2 regions of the Halomonas sp. DP4Y7-1 genome follow, and region 1 is predicted to be linked to the other one. Evidence: predicted binding sites of a transcription regulator. Region 1 holds the regulator's gene; the other holds the start of a gene.
The links. The regulator FNR, encoded in region 1, switches genes on or off when oxygen is low (the NO sensors DNR and NnrR bind a similar motif). The targets are predictions, from matches to a motif close to TTGATNTANATCAA.

Region 1 (7,648 bases):
GAGCGTCGAGGCATCGCCTCAGGGAAAACTGACCTGGCGTCAGTGGTTTCGTTTAGGAGAGTACCCCATGCTGCGAGCGATCAGACGTGCGGCCGACCGCCGTCGTCAAGCCGATGGCGATTTTGCCTGGCTGTTCAATCCCTACACCGGTGATGAGTTGGTGTCCATCGACTGCGAGACCACCGGCCTGGATACGCGTCGCGCCGAACTGGTGTCGATTGCGGCAGTGCGGATCCACGATGGGCGCGTGTTGACCAGCGAGTCGCTTGATCTGCGCCTGGAGCCCCCGGCCAGCCTGGATGGTGATTCCATCAAGATTCACCGCCTGCGTGGGGTCGATCTTGAGGGGGGAATGCCGGTGCGTGATGCCCTCGAGACGCTGCTGGAATTCATCGGCAACCGTCCGCTGGTGGGGTGGTGCATCGACTTTGACCTGGCCATGCTCGATCGCTATCTCAAGGCGGAGTTTGGCTTCTCGTTGCCTAACGCCACCATCGATGTGGCGCAGCAGTACCGCAAGCGGATGCGGCGCAGCCACCCCGAACTTGAGCTGCAGCCGACTTTCGAACAATTGGCAGAGCGCCTGGGAGTGCCGATCATGGGACGGCATACCGCATTGGGTGATGCCGTCACTACGGCACTGATGCATTTGCGGCTGGACGCCGACGCGCTGGCCGAGTCGTCCCGATGATTCCATCCACGCCGCTGTCACGACGCGTGACCTGGGACGAGCGGCGTGTCAGGTGCCGTAGTCACCGTAATGGGGAGATCTTTGCATGAGCCTTCATGGTCTGATGATGTTGCTTGAGCCGACCTTGCTATCGCTTGGCCTGTTGGCTGTGATGGTGGCTTACTGCCAGTACTATCGCCGCACCCGTGACCTGTGGGGGATGGTCAAGTTCTGGGAGAAGCGTCTGACGCTGACGGTGAGTGAGCACGCCTGGCAACGCTTCGGCATCTTGCTGCTGTTGCTTGGTGTGGTGGCGCGCTATCTGCTGGCACTACAAGTCGTCTAGCCACAGGTCGTCTTGTCACAGGTCCTCTCTTCACAGGGCGGCTAGTCACAGGGCGGCTAGTCACAGGGCGGCTAGTCACAGGGCGGCTAGTCAAAAGCACCTTGGCCCAGGACACGCGGTTGTGAACCAGCGTAATCGCAGGGGTGAGTGGTTGCTGACTTCTTCGCCTGTGGCGGACGTGAGTGATAGACTAGCGGGTCTTCATTTTCAGCCGTGATGTGCCCTGCCCATGTCTGCTCAGCCCGCTTCCGCCTCCCTGTTTGATCCCCGTGTCCTCGACCGTCGTGATGCCGCGTCCCCGGCAGCTGACGACGAGCGCGCCCAGGCCAAGGCCAAGCGCGAGTTCAACAAGCTGCAGAAGCGTCTGCGGCGTCAGACCGGCAACGCCATCATCGATTACGGCATGATTCAGGAAGGCGACAAGGTCATGGTATGCCTGTCCGGCGGCAAGGACAGCTACACCATGCTCGAGATTCTTCGCAGCCTGCAGCGCAATGCGCCGGTGAACTTCTCCCTGGTGGCGGTCAACCTCGACCAGAAGCAGCCCGGCTTTCCCGAGCACGTGCTACCGGACTACCTGGACAGCATTGGCGTGGACTACCACATCCTCGAGCGTGACACCTACTCGGTGGTGAAGGAAAAGACCCCCGAGGGCAAGACCACCTGCGCGCTGTGCTCGCGACTGCGCCGAGGGTCGCTGTACGGTTTTGCGGAAGAGATCGGTGCGACCAAGATTGCCCTGGGACACCACCGCGAGGATATTCTCGAGACGCTGTTCCTCAACATGTTCTTCGGGGGAAGTCTCAAGGCCATGCCGCCCAAGCTGCTGTCCGATGATGGCAAGAACATTGTCATCCGGCCGCTGGCGTACTGCCGCGAGGCGGACATCCAGGCCTACAGCGATGCCATGGCCTTTCCGATCATTCCCTGCAACCTCTGCGGTTCGCAGCCCAACCTGCAGCGCCAGGTGGTGAAGGAAATGCTGGCAGAGTGGGAGGCCAAGCACCCAGGGCGCCTGGAGAGCATGTTCAAGGCCGTGACCAACGTGGCACCCTCGCAGCTGGCAGACCGCGAGCTGTTCGACTTTGAAGGTCTGGAGGCCGTGCAGGCGCATCGCCAGGCTCGGCGTATTGATATCGTTGACGCCGACTAAGCTCGCCTGAACAAGCCTTGCTGAAAAGGCACTGCTGAAGCGCGAAGCGAGCTAGGGCCACATCACGCAGTGGCCCTCTTCAATGCCTGAACGCTCGTCCCGATAAGATAGCAAGAGGCCGCATCCTGGGATGCGGCCTCTCTTGTTGATGGAGTCGGTATATCGTCGCCCTACCTAGGGGGGCTGGGCTCGTGGCGTGGCACGACGTCTATCGGTCGCTGTCGGCCCCAGGCCCTGTCAGCGCCGCGGATCAGCTGGCGTCGGTGTCAGCCAGGTTCGACAGTGAGGCGAGGTCCAGGATATTGACCTCCCGTCCAGAGACCGCCACTAGGTCCTGCTGTTGAAAGCGCCCCAGAATGCGGCTGACCGTTTCGACGGCTAGTCCCAGGTGGTTGCCGATATCTGCCCGGGACATGGACAGGCGGAAGCTGAACGGCGAGTAGCCGCGGCGGCGGAAACGGTCCGACAGTCCGAGGAAGAAGCAGGCCAGTCGTTGGTCAGCGGTCTTGCGCGACAGCAGCTGCATCATGCGTCGATCTTCGCGCAGCTCCTTGCTGAGGGTGCGGAACAGTTGCGCGCGTAGTTCCGGCAGCGTCTGGGTCAGGGCGTCAAGGCGATCGAAGGGAATCTCGCATACGGTCGTGGTCTCGAGTGCCACCACGCTGCCGGGATATCTGCCATCGTCGATGCCGTCCAGGCCGACCAGCTCACTGGGCAAGAAGAAGTTGGTCAACTGCGCTTCGCCACTACCTTCGGTGGTGATCTGCTTGAGGCTGCCGGAGCGAACCGCGAAGACGCTGGTGAAGCGATCTCCCTGCTCGACCAGGCGAGTGCCCTTCTTGATCGGAGGATGACGGCGGATAATGGAATCGAAGCGCTCGAGGTCAGCGGTCTCCAGCGACAACGGAAGGCACAGGGAGCTCAAGCTGCAGGACTCGCAACGAGTCTCATGTAGCATGGGGCGCCGTCGATCTTGGGCCGATGGACTCATTCGCAGCTCCTGTGGGTCTGGGGTTCATGATGAGCAAAGCATGTAGGAAACTGGCTTTCCCTTGCTGCATGCTATTGTCGCTATTCTACACACAGATATTAGGCCAAAGGTGCATATACCTCTTTTGCCTCAATAATCTGGCGGCGATATGATAATCGTCAATTTCCTACAATTTGTAGGATATTCCACACAGCTAAACCGACAATCATGCCCGCTGCCATAAATCGTGTGGCAGAGTGTGCCAGCAAACTCTGCAGCTGACGCGCAGCAATCCCTGTTGTCACCAGTGCCGGTAGCGTCCCCAGGCCAAAGCAGAGCATGAGTAGTGCTCCACGGGCAGGGTCTGCGATGGCCATGCTCCATGCCAGCATGGAATACACCAGGCCACAGGGCAGCCAGCCCCAGATGGCCCCGAGTGCAACCGCCTGAGGTAGCTTGACCACTGGCAACAGGCGACGTCCTGCTGGCTCCAGGTACCTCCACAGGCGCTGGCCCAATGCCTCCAGCCAGCGTAGCCCTTTCCACAGGTTGGCAATGTAAAGCGCCATCGTGATCAGCATCAGGCTGGCAACCACCTGCAGCAGGTCCCGCATGCCCGGTGCCAGCGCCACCACAGAGCCTAGGCTTGCGACCATAGCGCCTGCCAGGCAGTAGCTGAACAGACGTCCCGAGTTGTAGCCAAGTAGTAAAATTCCTACACGAACAGGGTGGCGCATGCTCGGGGGAATGGCAAAGGTCAGGGCGCTCATTATACCGCCGCACATGCCGATGCAATGTGCTCCGCCAAGCAGCCCGAAGACAAAAGCCGCCATCGCGGGCGGCAGGTCTAGACCTACTGGGTTCATGCGTTCTGCTCAGGATCCAGGGGGTGGCGTGGAATCATGTTCGTCGGCTGTTGTGTCATCGACCGGTGTCTCTTTTGCCGGCTTTCTGGATGGGTTCGATGTCGGCGGGTCTTCGTCCTCGAACAGGATGCGATAGGCAGGACCCTCCAGATCGTCGAATTGATCGTTGCGGACCGCCCAGAAAAACGCCCATACCGCCAGACTCAACAGGATCAGCGACAGCGGTATCAACAGATAGAGAATGTTCATTGAGCATGCGCCGCTACGGCAAGACGTGAGGGTGATGGCGGCGCCGCGCGTCTCAGGCGAAGGGCATTGCCTATGACCAGCAGCGAGCTGATCGACATGCCGATGGCGGCGAGCCACGGAGGCACGAAGCCCAACGCGGCGGCGGGCAGCGCGACGACGTTGTAGAGCACTGACCAGGCGAGGTTCTGGCGAATGATGCGGCGCGTCTGGCGTGCGCTATGGATAGCCTGGACGATACGCTCCAGCGGCTCGCCGAGCAAGATCAGGTCGGCGCGAGTGCGGGTCAGGTCACTGGCGCCAGCAACGGCAATGGCGAGATCCGCCCCGGCCAGAACGGGCACATCGTTGATGCCATCTCCCACCATGGCAACGACCTCTCCCGCTTGCTGACGCTTGCGGACCAATGTGAGCTTGTCCTCGGGACTGGCATTGCCGTGCCACTGCGCTACCCCCAGCTGATCGGCCAGTGGCTGAACGTTGCCGGGGCGATCGCCGGACAGGATCTCGATCTCGATACCCGCGTCGCGGATAGCCGCAAGGGTCATGGCGGCGTCTGTGCGGGGCTGGTCGTGTAGCTGGAACCAGGCGACAGCCTGCCCCTCGCATGCCAGCAGCAGCCACAGGCCGTCGCCTGGTACGTCGAGGGGGTGCTGGCTGGCCAGGGCAAAGTCCGGGCGCCCAAGGCGCCAACACTGCCCAGCCACGTAACCTTCCACGCCCTGACCGGGCACGTTGCGAATGTCGCTGGCCGTGACTCGGGCGTCGCGCCAGGGCCGGAAGGCATGGGCGACCGGGTGCTCCGAGCCGACTTCCAACGCAGCGGCCAGCTGACGAGGGTCGATGCCTGCAAGGCAGTCTGCCGTGAGGCGTCGGTGCTCGGCCAGGCGCAGCTGACCTCGAGTCAAGGTGCCGGTCTTGTCAAAGATGATGCGGTCGAGGCGGGCCAGGGTTTCCAGCGCATCGGCGCGAGCGACCAGCACGCCGGCGCGACGCAGACGCCCGTGGGCGACGGTCAAGGCGGTAGGCGTGGCCAGTGCCAAGGCGCAGGGACAGGTGACGACAAGTACCGACAGGGTGACCCACAGGCTGCGACTGGGGTCGATCCACCACCAGGCCATGGCGACCAGCGTGGTGATGATCAGCAGATTCAGGACAAAGCGGTGAGACACCTGCTCTGCCACCTTGGCGATACGCGGGCGATGGGCAAAGGCTCGGTCGGTAAGGTCGAGGATGCCCGCTGCGCGGGTCGCGTCCCCGACACGCAGGACGTCGAGCTCCACCGGGCTGTCGATGCATAGCGTGCCAGCGTGAACGATATCGCCCTGTCGTCGTAGTGAGGGCAGCGACTCACCGGTCAGCAGCGATTCGTCGATCTGTGCCACGCCTGATGTCAGGACACCGTCAGCCGGAATCAGTGAGCCAGGACTGACGCGCACGCGATCACCCGGTTCGAGCTTGCTGGCGGGAATGACTCGTTCGTCGCCATTGGCCTCGACGCGCACTGCAGCGCTGGGCAAGGCGCTGGCCAGAACGTTGCCCTGGCGCCCGTAGTGGGCGCGGGCGCGGGATTCCAGATAGCGACCGAACAGCAGGAAGAAGGTGAACATGCTGACCGAATCGAAGTAGCGATCTCCCGATTGGCTGACCACCGACCAGCAGCTCGCCAGGTAGGCGCCACCGATGGCCAGGGAGACGGGTACATCCATGCCGAGTATGCGCGAGCGTACGTCCCGCAAGGCGCCAAGGAAGAACGGTTGAGCGGCATACAGCACGACAGGCGTCGTCAGCGCCAGTGATAGCCAGGCAAACAGCTGGTCGAAATCGGCGCTGAGGTCCCCGCTGTCAACGTAGTGGGGGATCGAGAACATCAGCACCTGCATCATGCCTACCGCTGCCACTATCAAGCGGCGAACCATCTGGCGCGACTGGTGCTTGAGACGCAGTTGAGCCTGATCGGGTTCGTAGGGTTGCGAGGGGTAACCGATGGCCGCCATCTCGGCAAGAATGCGTGACAGCGTCAGCTGGCTCGGGTCCCAGCTCACCTGCAGGCGATGTTGTGACAGATTGACGGCGCTGCTGGCCAGACCATCGAGAGCGTTCAGGCGATGCTCGATCAACCAGGCGCAGGCGGCGCAGGTGATGCCGTCCACCGCCAGGGTGGCGACCTGATGCCCGTCGCGCTGGCGCACGAATCGGGCTTGCAGGCCGGGGTCATCGAAGACCTGGTAGCGTTCGGCGTCCGCGGGCGTGGCCGAGGGACGCTCAGGCATGGCGGTGCGAAAGCGGTAGTAGCTATCGAGGCCACCGTCGACAATGGCGTGAGCCACGGCTTCGCATCCGGGACAGCACAGGGGGTGCGCTTGCTGATCGATGGTGATCGACCAGGGGGCTCCTGCTTCCACCGTGGCGCCGCAGTGGTAGCAGGACCGCGGAGTATCGGTAGCCGGCATCACAGACCTGGCGTCAGGTGAATGGTGCCGTCTCGCGGGAATTCGGCCTCGCCGGTCAAGCGCCATGCAGCATCATCGCCGCTGCCGTCGTCGATCCATGGCTGGAGCTGCAGGTACCAGCGGTAGCGAAGGTTGCGCTCCAGGGTGCCAACATATTGCCCATTACGGGTATGGCTCAGGGTCAGCAGGCGGTCGCGATCGCCATCGGTGGGAAACTTCAGCTCCAGCTGCAGGCGCTCGGGGCGCTCGTCGCCGAGCAGCTGGACGACCACGTCGCCGGTGGTGGCATCGATCCGTAGATCGGCTGCCAGCCCAAGGGCTTCGGCGCGCTGCTGCTTTTCCAGCTGAACATTGATCGCCAGCCCCTCCTTGTAATAGTCGTCCGGTACCGAGCCATCGAAATAGCGGATCGACAGCGCCAGGTAGACCATGCTGAAGGTGACCGAGGACAGCAGCAAAGCAATCAGAAACCAGGGCCAGAACTGCTTGTACCAGGGCGGCACCTGGGGATCGGACGAAGACATCAGGGGGTGACTCCTATGAATCGACTTTCGCGTTCCACCGCGACCGAGGGATCGTCTTCAGCGTGCAGGCGGACGCTGATGTCGGCGCTACGCTGTTCCATCAAAGCAGGATTTACGCTCAGCGTCATCACCAGCTGCCGGGACGCGTTGGCGGGTACCTCGAGTGACTCGGTATCGCTCTGCAGGCCCTCGATGCCGGTGACCTCGATCAGATAGCGGTGTGCCTGATTGTCGAGATTGCGCACGGTGATGGCATACGAGTTGGCAATACGCCCATCGCTCAGCGTCTGAAACAGCCGCGCCCGATCGCGCTCGACGTCGACGTCCAGCGGGGTGCGGTCGGCCAGGGTCCAGATAAACAGCCCGATCATCACCAGCAACGCCACCAGGTAGCCGATCAGGCGTGGCCTGAGCAAATGG
Region 2 (7,648 bases), on a different contig from region 1:
CCACGGTCCGGGCACCACAGCGACACGTCGAGGTGCGTCAGTCGTCGAACAAAGAGTGCCATCAGTCGATTCCTGCGATCTTGTGGGTTTGCAGTGACAGCCGCCAGCGTGGATGAGCCATGCAGTGGGCGACGGTGGCTTGCAGTGGCGTGGCAGGGGCATCGCTGGCGACCAGCGAGGTGTCCATTGGCTGCAGCAGAAAGTGATCGAACTGCATCGCTTCGAAGGCCTCCGGCGGCGCCTCGGCCTGGGGAAAGACCAGCTTCAGCTCGTCACCATGGCGCTGCGCCAGCGGGGCGGCGCCCTTGGGACTGACGCACAGCCAGTCGATGCCCTCCGGGGCCGGAAGCGTGCCGTTGGTTTCGACGCCGATCTCGAAGCCCGCCCTGTGCATGGCCTCGATCAGCGGTGTGTCGAGCTGCAGCAAGGGCTCCCCTCCGGTAAACACCACGTAGGGAATGACCCGGGAATCGCTGTGGGGCCAGAGTGAGGCGAGGTGAGCGGTCAGCGCCTCTGCAGTGGAAAATTTCCCACCGTTCTGACCGTCCGTGCCGACGAAATCGGTATCGCAGAAGTGGCATTGTGCGCTCGCGCGGTCCTGCTCACGACCGGACCACAGGTTGCAGCCAGTAAAGCGACAGAACACGCTGGCCCGCCCGGCCTGTACGCCTTCGCCCTGCAAGGTATAGAAGGCTTCCTTGACGCTATACATCCTGCGTGGCTCCGACTGCCGGTTGGGCGTCTGCTGCTGCAGCATAGGCCAGCGGATCCGTGACTCCCTGGGCCGCGAAGGCGGCTAGGCGCTCACGGCAGCTGCCGCAGCGGCCACAGGCCAGTGGGCGTCCCTCGTAGCAGGTCCAGGTGTGGCGGTAGTCCAGGCCCATGGCAAGCCCATCGGCGAGGATGTCGCTCTTGCTGGCATTGAGGTAGGGCGCGTGTATGGCCACCGGGGAGAAGTTGGCGATGGCGGCCACGTCGTTCATCTTGTGCACGAATTCCGGGCGACAGTCTGGGTAGAGCACGTGATCACCACCATGAGCCCCGTAGTCCACGCGGCTGGCGCCAATATTCACCGCCTTGGCGATGGCCAGTGATAGCAGCACCATGTTGCGGTTCGGGACCACTGTGGCACTCAGGTTGTCCTCGGCGTAGTCCCCGTCGGGCATGGCGCGGGCCGCATTGGTCAAGGCGGAGTTGTCGATCAAGCCGTGGATGGCGGTGATGTCGACCACTTGATGGGGAATTTTCAATTCCTGGCACACCTGCCGCGCCACCTCGAGTTCACGGGCGTGACGCTGCCCGTAGTCGAAGGACAGGGCATGTACCTTGAGGCCCTCGCGAAGGGCGCGATGAAGAACGGTATAGGAATCCATGCCACCGGAGTAGATCACCACGGTGGTGGCGGGAGTAGGGCTCATGCTGAATATCTCGAGTCGGAGAATTTGGGGGAGGCGACTCGCTGTCGCCAGGGGCCGGGGTCCGGTCCGGCTAGATGCCATGGGCAATGTCGCTGCCTGACTTGAGTGGCTTAAATGCTTAAGTCGCTTAAGTCGCTTAAGTGCATAGGCGGCTCAAGTGTCAGCGAGACACGCCAGCGCTGGAGCAGTCTCTCGCCAGCGCCTGCCAGTGGCGCCGCATAGGGTACCGAAAGGTGGGGAACAAGGCCAGGCACCTTTGATGCCGATCATTTGCGCCTCGTCAATATCGCACGTTCCCTGGCATGGCATGCTGCCGGGCCCGCACTGCGGCGTCTGAGCTGTGGTGTCTGAGCTTTAGAAGGAACCAGGATGTCCAGCCAGGCCTGGCTAGACATAGGCACCGCCGTGTTGCCTTGACCATTATCCCTGATGAGAATCGCCACCATGCATGCCCCTGAACTGCTGTCCCCGGCCGGCACCTATCGCCATATGCGTTTCGCCTTTGCCTACGGAGCGGATGCGGTCTACGCGGGTCAGCCCCGCTATTCGCTGCGGGTGCGCAACAACGACTTTGGCTTGGATAATCTGCTGCGTGGTATCGAACACGCCCGCAGCCGGGGCAAACGCTTTTACGTGGCGTCCAACATCGCCCCGCATAACGCCAAGCTGCGAACCTACCTCGACGACATGGCGCCGATTGTCGAGGCGTCACCCGACGCGCTGATCATGTCCGATCCAGGCCTGATCATGATGGTGCGGGAGCGCTGGCCCGAACAGCCCATCCACCTGTCGGTGCAGGCCAACGTGGTCAACCACGCGGCGGCCCGGTTCTGGCAGGCCCAGGGGATATCCCGGATCATCCTGTCACGGGAGCTGTCCCTCGAGGAAATCGCCGAGATTCGCGCCGAGTGTCCGAGTCTCGACATCGAGACCTTTGTTCACGGGGCGCTGTGCATCGCCTACTCAGGCCGCTGCCTGTTGTCCGGTTACTTCAATCGCCGAGACCCCAACCAGGGGACCTGCACCAACGCCTGTCGCTGGCAGTACCAGACTCACGCGGCCACCACGGATGACTGTGGTGACCTGGTACCCACCAGCGCTCAACCGTCGGTGTTGATCGAGGACCCGCAGCGCTCGGGGGAGCTGATGCCGGTCCATGAGGACGAGCACGGCAGTTACATCATGAATTCCAAGGACTTGCGAGCGGTCCAGCACGTGGCAAGGCTAGTCGAGATGGGCGTCAGCTCGCTGAAGATCGAAGGGCGCACCAAGTCTCCCTATTACGTTGCCCGCACCGCCCAGGTCTATCGCCGTGCCATCGACGATGCCGTGGCGGGACGGCCGTTCGACAGGCGACTGATGGATGAGCTCGAGAACCTCGCCAATCGCGGCTATACAGAAGGCTTCTACCGCCGTCACGTGCACGACGAGTATCAGAACTACGAGCGTGGGCACTCGATTGGCGTGCACCAGCAGTTTGTGGGAGAGGTGCTGGGCATGGAGCGTGAAGGGTGGCTCGAGGTGGCCGTCAAGAACCGCTTCGAAGTCGGGGATGGGGTGGAGTTGATGCTGCCGACCGGCAATCGGCGCTTTACCCTAAAGGCAATGATGTCGTCCAGCGGTCGTCCCCTGGAGGTGGCGCCTGGCGACGGGCACCGCGTGCGCCTGGCGTTGGAGGGCGAGTCATTGAGCGCTGCGGCGCGCAGCCAGGAGGCGCTTGGCTTTGGGCTGCTGCTGAGGGATCTTCCCGCTGCTCGCCAGGGCGCCGTATCTTTACAGGAAGACGTACAACCCTGATGCTGGGGTTTGTACGAAAAGTGCCTGCGCTTGGTGATACGGCGTTAAAAATCAACTTAAAATGCTCATTTACACCTCGTAAACTGCGCTTTCTCACCGATTTTTGCCTTGTCTAACCTTCGCTCGTCGACTTTTCGGACAAAGCCTCGGGCTCAAGTGGCGCCACGGGTTGAGCGGGCGCCGGGACTTTCTGGCTCAGGATGCTGCCATGGCCACCATTGAACATAGCGCTGTTCTCGCCGCGCCACCGGAGCGGGTGTTCGCCCTGCTCGAGAACGTCGAGGACTTCGCCGACTACTCCGACCTGATCACCTCGATCGAAGCCTTGGGAGATGATCGTTACCGCTGGCACGTTCACGCGGTGGCGATGGACTGGACCTTCGATGTTCAGGTGACCGAGAAGTCGGCACCGTACCGGCTGGCGTGGCAATCGGTCGATGGGGTCAGCAATGAAGGGCGCTATGACCTTGAGCGCGTGGAAGAGGGCACCCGGGTCAGCCTGGCCATCGACTATCGGATACGCAATCGCCTTCTCGAGAAGGCGGTCAACCGAGCCGCCAAGCCGCTGGTCAGCAAGGTCAGCGCCCAGATCCTCGAGCGTGTCGAGGCTCGCCTGTGACGTCAGAGCTGTTCCTCGACCCCCTGGTCTCTGGCCTCGCTGTCGTGCTGGATGCGGGCGCGCCCTGATGCCTTGGCACCGTACATCTGCTTGTCGGCTGCGGCGATCAGAGCCGCTGCATCGGTGCGCGGCATCTCGGGTAGCCACTGCGCCACGCCGATCGATGCGGTGACCTGCAGCGGCCGCTGTTCCACGCTGGCCATCGGTTGTCGGGCCAGCCATTGCTCGATGCGTCGTGCGACCTCAAGTGCGCCGGACGCTGGCGTGCCTGCGAGGGCGATCACGAACTCTTCGCCTCCGTAGCGCGCGGCAAGGTCGTTGGCCCTGACGGCATCGCGCAGCGTGGCGGCTACGTTGACCAGCACGATATCGCCGATGCGGTGGCCATACTGGTCATTCAGCTTCTTGAAGTGGTCAAGATCGATAAACAGAAGCGACAGCGGACGACTCGTGGAGTAGGCCTCATGCAGCATGGTGCCGAGGCGCTGTTCCAGGGCGGCTCGGTTGGCAAGTCCCGTCAGCGCATCCGTGGTCGCCTTTACGTCCAGGGCCTCGTTGTCACGCTTGAGCGCGGTCAGCTGGGTTTCACGATGATGCAGCTGTTCGACCAGGTGGAGCGTCAGTCCATGCAGCTGCTGTTTCCCGGCGAGCAGCAGGCGTTCAATGTCCGCTTCCGGTGACAACAGGGCAGCCAGGAAGCCGGGGAGGGTGCCCATGGCGTCGTCGAGCTGGCGGGTCAGCACCAGCTGCGTCTCATCGGCCAGGCCCGTGGTCAGCCTGAATCGGTGCAGACTGGCATCGATCGCCGCGCTATCGCCTGCCAGGCAATGACGTGATAGGTCATTGGCCAGGCGCAGGCAGCAGACGTCCAGCCAATGGGTCGTCATCTCGCTATCGACATCTTCCTCGAGCCTTGCCAGTACGGCGTGGGGCAGCTGCCAGCGTTCGACCAGCCAGCGTGAGGCCTGCTCGCGAGTGCAGCCCAATGCCGCGCGCTCGATGGACTGGCGCTCGCCCTTGTCGTCGGCCTCGGCGATCAGCGCAAAATAGCCAGGATCGACCCCGTGCAGGACTAGTACCCCGATGTCCTGAAGCAGTGCCTGGGTGGTCAGTTCCGTGACATGTTCCGGCCGCAGCACTGTGGCAATGGCTCGGGTCAGATGGGTCGTTGCCAGGGTCTGGCGCCAGTAGTCCTTCAAGGGGCCGCGGACGGCGTCACGAATCAGCGTGAAGCCGAGCAGGGCGGTCAGGGTGCCATCGATACCCAGTCGCGCCACGGCGTCGGCATGACAGCTTAGTGGTTTGCCGCCCCGGCGGTAGTACGGACAATTGGCCAGCTTGAGCAGCTGCAGGCACAGGGCCGGGTCCTTGGCGACAAGCTCGACAAAATCTGTCAGTGGGGCGTCATGATCGTTGGCCAATGTCAGCAGTTCACCCACGACGGAGGGGAGCGACGGCAGTCGCTGTGCGGTTTCAAGTCGTGCTTCGATATCCGGAGAAAGCATGCTCACAGGGGCGCCGAGTCAAGTTCGTTGAAGGGGATAGTACCACCCAGGCATGCCCCTTCTGCGGGAGCAGTGCCTGTGGGATGAATGACAGATGATGGCGGTTGCATGACCGCCATCGCTGTCCCGCTGGCCGCTACCAAGGCCGAATGTCGCGGATGATGAGCGTCACGGTTTGCGCAGCGACGCATTCAGGTGATCGACGACCTCGGCCCAGTCCGCGTCCGCCTCGAGGGCTTCGCGCAGGAACTCGGCTTGGCCTTCGTTCCAGCAGGCGGCATCCGGTAGTTCGACATCCTCGGGGATTGGCGCGTTGCGGTCGATGAAGCGCTTGATCGCCTCGGGTTCCGATGCCAGTCCCAGCTGTTCGAACAATTCACTGAACGGGTGATCCGGGTGTTCCATGGACGTCTCCTCATCCTCACGGTTCTCCCTAACCTTACTCCATCGTTCTCGTTGGGGAAGACCATGAGCACAAAAAAGTTGTCACGGTCTGCCCTTCAGCCGCGCTCGCCTACCAGCGGCGTGCGGAACAGCTCGCGCCGCTGGGCAGAGTCGAGAGGGAGAGACAGCAAATGGACGAGCTTGGTGAAGGCCGCCTCCGGGGTCATGTCATCCCCTGAGACCACCTCCGCCGCCGCCAGCAGCTGACCGGCGGCGTAGTGACCGATAGCGATGGTCCCCTGAGGGCACTGGCTGATGGCCACCAGCAACTTGCCTTGGCCGCTGGCTTCAGCAAGCACCGCGCCGAGCTGCGGATCGTCAGGCATATTGCCGCCTCCCCACACCTCCAGCAGGGCGCCTTCGACTCTGTCATCATCCAGCCAGGCCGCCAGCTGCCAGGGGCGAATGCCCGGCCACAGCGGAATGCGCACGACCTTGTCGCCAAGCCCACGGTAGTCGCCGAGCTCGAACCGCGGGGCGCCGCGCTGCATGGCATCAAGACCGCGAGACTCATACAGCTGCCATTGGCCGGAGGCACATTCGCCGAGGAGCGGTGCATTGGGGCTGGTGAAGGCGTCGCTGTCACGAGCGTGCCATTTACGGCTGCGGCAGCCGCGCAGCAGCTTGCCGGCGAAGCACACGGCCACTTCCTGCAGCTGTGGCATCGCGGCGAAGCCGAGCGCGTCCACCAGGTTGTCCAGTGCATCGCTCTCGGCGGCGGCCAGCGGCGCCATGGAGCCGGTTACCACCACTGGGCGGTCGATCCCTTGCAACTGGAAGGCCAGGCTCGAGGCCGTCCAGGCCAGGGTGTCGGTTCCGTGCAGCACCACGATGCCGCGATAGGACAGGTAGTGGTCGGCCACCAGCCGGGCGAGCGCTGCCCAGTCTTCCGGCTGAGCGCTGCTCGAATCGATGGGTGTGGCCACCTCCAGCCACTCGAAGGCGGGCAATGAGGCGCGCCGCTGCGCTGGCAGCTCGTCTACGGCACGGCGGACCCTGGCCTCCATATCGGGGCCAGGAGCAAGGCCATGGGGCGTATTGACCATACCAATGGTGCCGCCGGTATAGATGACCAGTACCGCTGCGTCGTGCTGGGAGTTCATTTGGCGATGTCCTAAGGGTGAAACGGTGAAACGAGGCCTGCAGGCCATGTCATCTAGCGACGGCGAGATGCCTGTCGGGTGATGACGTTGTCGTTGTCATCGAAGGTCAGCTGGCGCTGGCGCCCGGCCAGCCAGGCACAGCAGGCGGCGGCCGCCGCGATACCCATCAACACGTAGGCCACCACGCTGATCGGAGCCTGGTGGTCCAGCAGGATGCCAATGCTCAGGGGGCCAAGTGACGCGAGGGCATAGCCGCCACCCTGGGCCAGCCCTGACAGGCGTCCCGCCAGGCGGGCGTCGGCAGTGCGCAATACAATCAAGGTCAGTGCCAGGCTGAAGTTGCCGCCTTGTCCAAGGCCCAACAGCAGTGCGCCCAGATAGCGCAGCGAGGTATCCGCCATCAGCAGCACCCATAGCCCACTGGCGGTGGCGCCCATCACCAGCAGCAGCGCAGGCCGTTGATCACGCCCGAAGCGTGCCAGCCACGGTGCCAGTAACGCCGAAATCAGCTGGACCATGACCGACATGCCCATCAGCAGGCCTGCCTCGGCCTCGCCGATGCCACGTTGCATCAACAGGGTCGGCAGCCAGCCGAACACGATGTAGGCCAGTGAGGATTGGGTGCCCATCAGCAGGGCGACCTGCCAGGCCAGAGGCTGGCGTAGCAGTCCCTTGGTCATGCCGGTTCCCACGTCCGCGCGGGCACCTGGCGTGGCGGGTGTGCGCGGCATGTAACGTTCCCAGGCGATCAGCGCCGCCACC

Region 2: the regulator FNR is predicted to act here: its motif matches at 1,675-1,688, upstream of yegQ (tRNA 5-hydroxyuridine modification protein YegQ).

Annotation. Positions count from the first base shown of each region.
Region 1 is NZ_JAHVKS010000002.1:352,598-360,245, reverse strand. Features, by position in the region: gene KUV72_RS05200 (3'-5' exonuclease) at 1-691, shown strand, start outside; gene KUV72_RS05205 (DUF294 nucleotidyltransferase-like domain-containing protein) at 1-2, shown strand, start outside; gene KUV72_RS05195 (hypothetical protein) at 777-1,016, shown strand; gene ttcA (tRNA 2-thiocytidine(32) synthetase TtcA) at 1,246-2,169, shown strand; gene fnr (fumarate/nitrate reduction transcriptional regulator Fnr) at 2,420-3,160, opposite strand; gene KUV72_RS05180 (sulfite exporter TauE/SafE family protein) at 3,319-4,005, opposite strand; gene ccoS (cbb3-type cytochrome oxidase assembly protein CcoS) at 4,015-4,254, opposite strand; gene KUV72_RS05170 (heavy metal translocating P-type ATPase) at 4,251-6,704, opposite strand; gene KUV72_RS05165 (FixH family protein) at 6,704-7,228, opposite strand; gene ccoG (cytochrome c oxidase accessory protein CcoG) at 7,228-7,648, opposite strand, start outside.
Region 2 is NZ_JAHVKS010000012.1:69,804-77,451, forward strand. Features, by position in the region: gene KUV72_RS18625 (6-carboxytetrahydropterin synthase) at 1-62, opposite strand, end outside; gene queE (7-carboxy-7-deazaguanine synthase) at 62-712, opposite strand; gene queC (7-cyano-7-deazaguanine synthase QueC) at 705-1,418, opposite strand; gene yegQ (tRNA 5-hydroxyuridine modification protein YegQ) at 1,863-3,215, shown strand; gene KUV72_RS18645 (SRPBCC family protein) at 3,424-3,834, shown strand; gene KUV72_RS18650 (GGDEF domain-containing protein) at 3,837-5,339, opposite strand; gene KUV72_RS18655 (DUF2789 domain-containing protein) at 5,508-5,744, opposite strand; gene KUV72_RS18660 (asparaginase) at 5,840-6,886, opposite strand; gene KUV72_RS18665 (MFS transporter) at 6,940-7,648, opposite strand, start outside.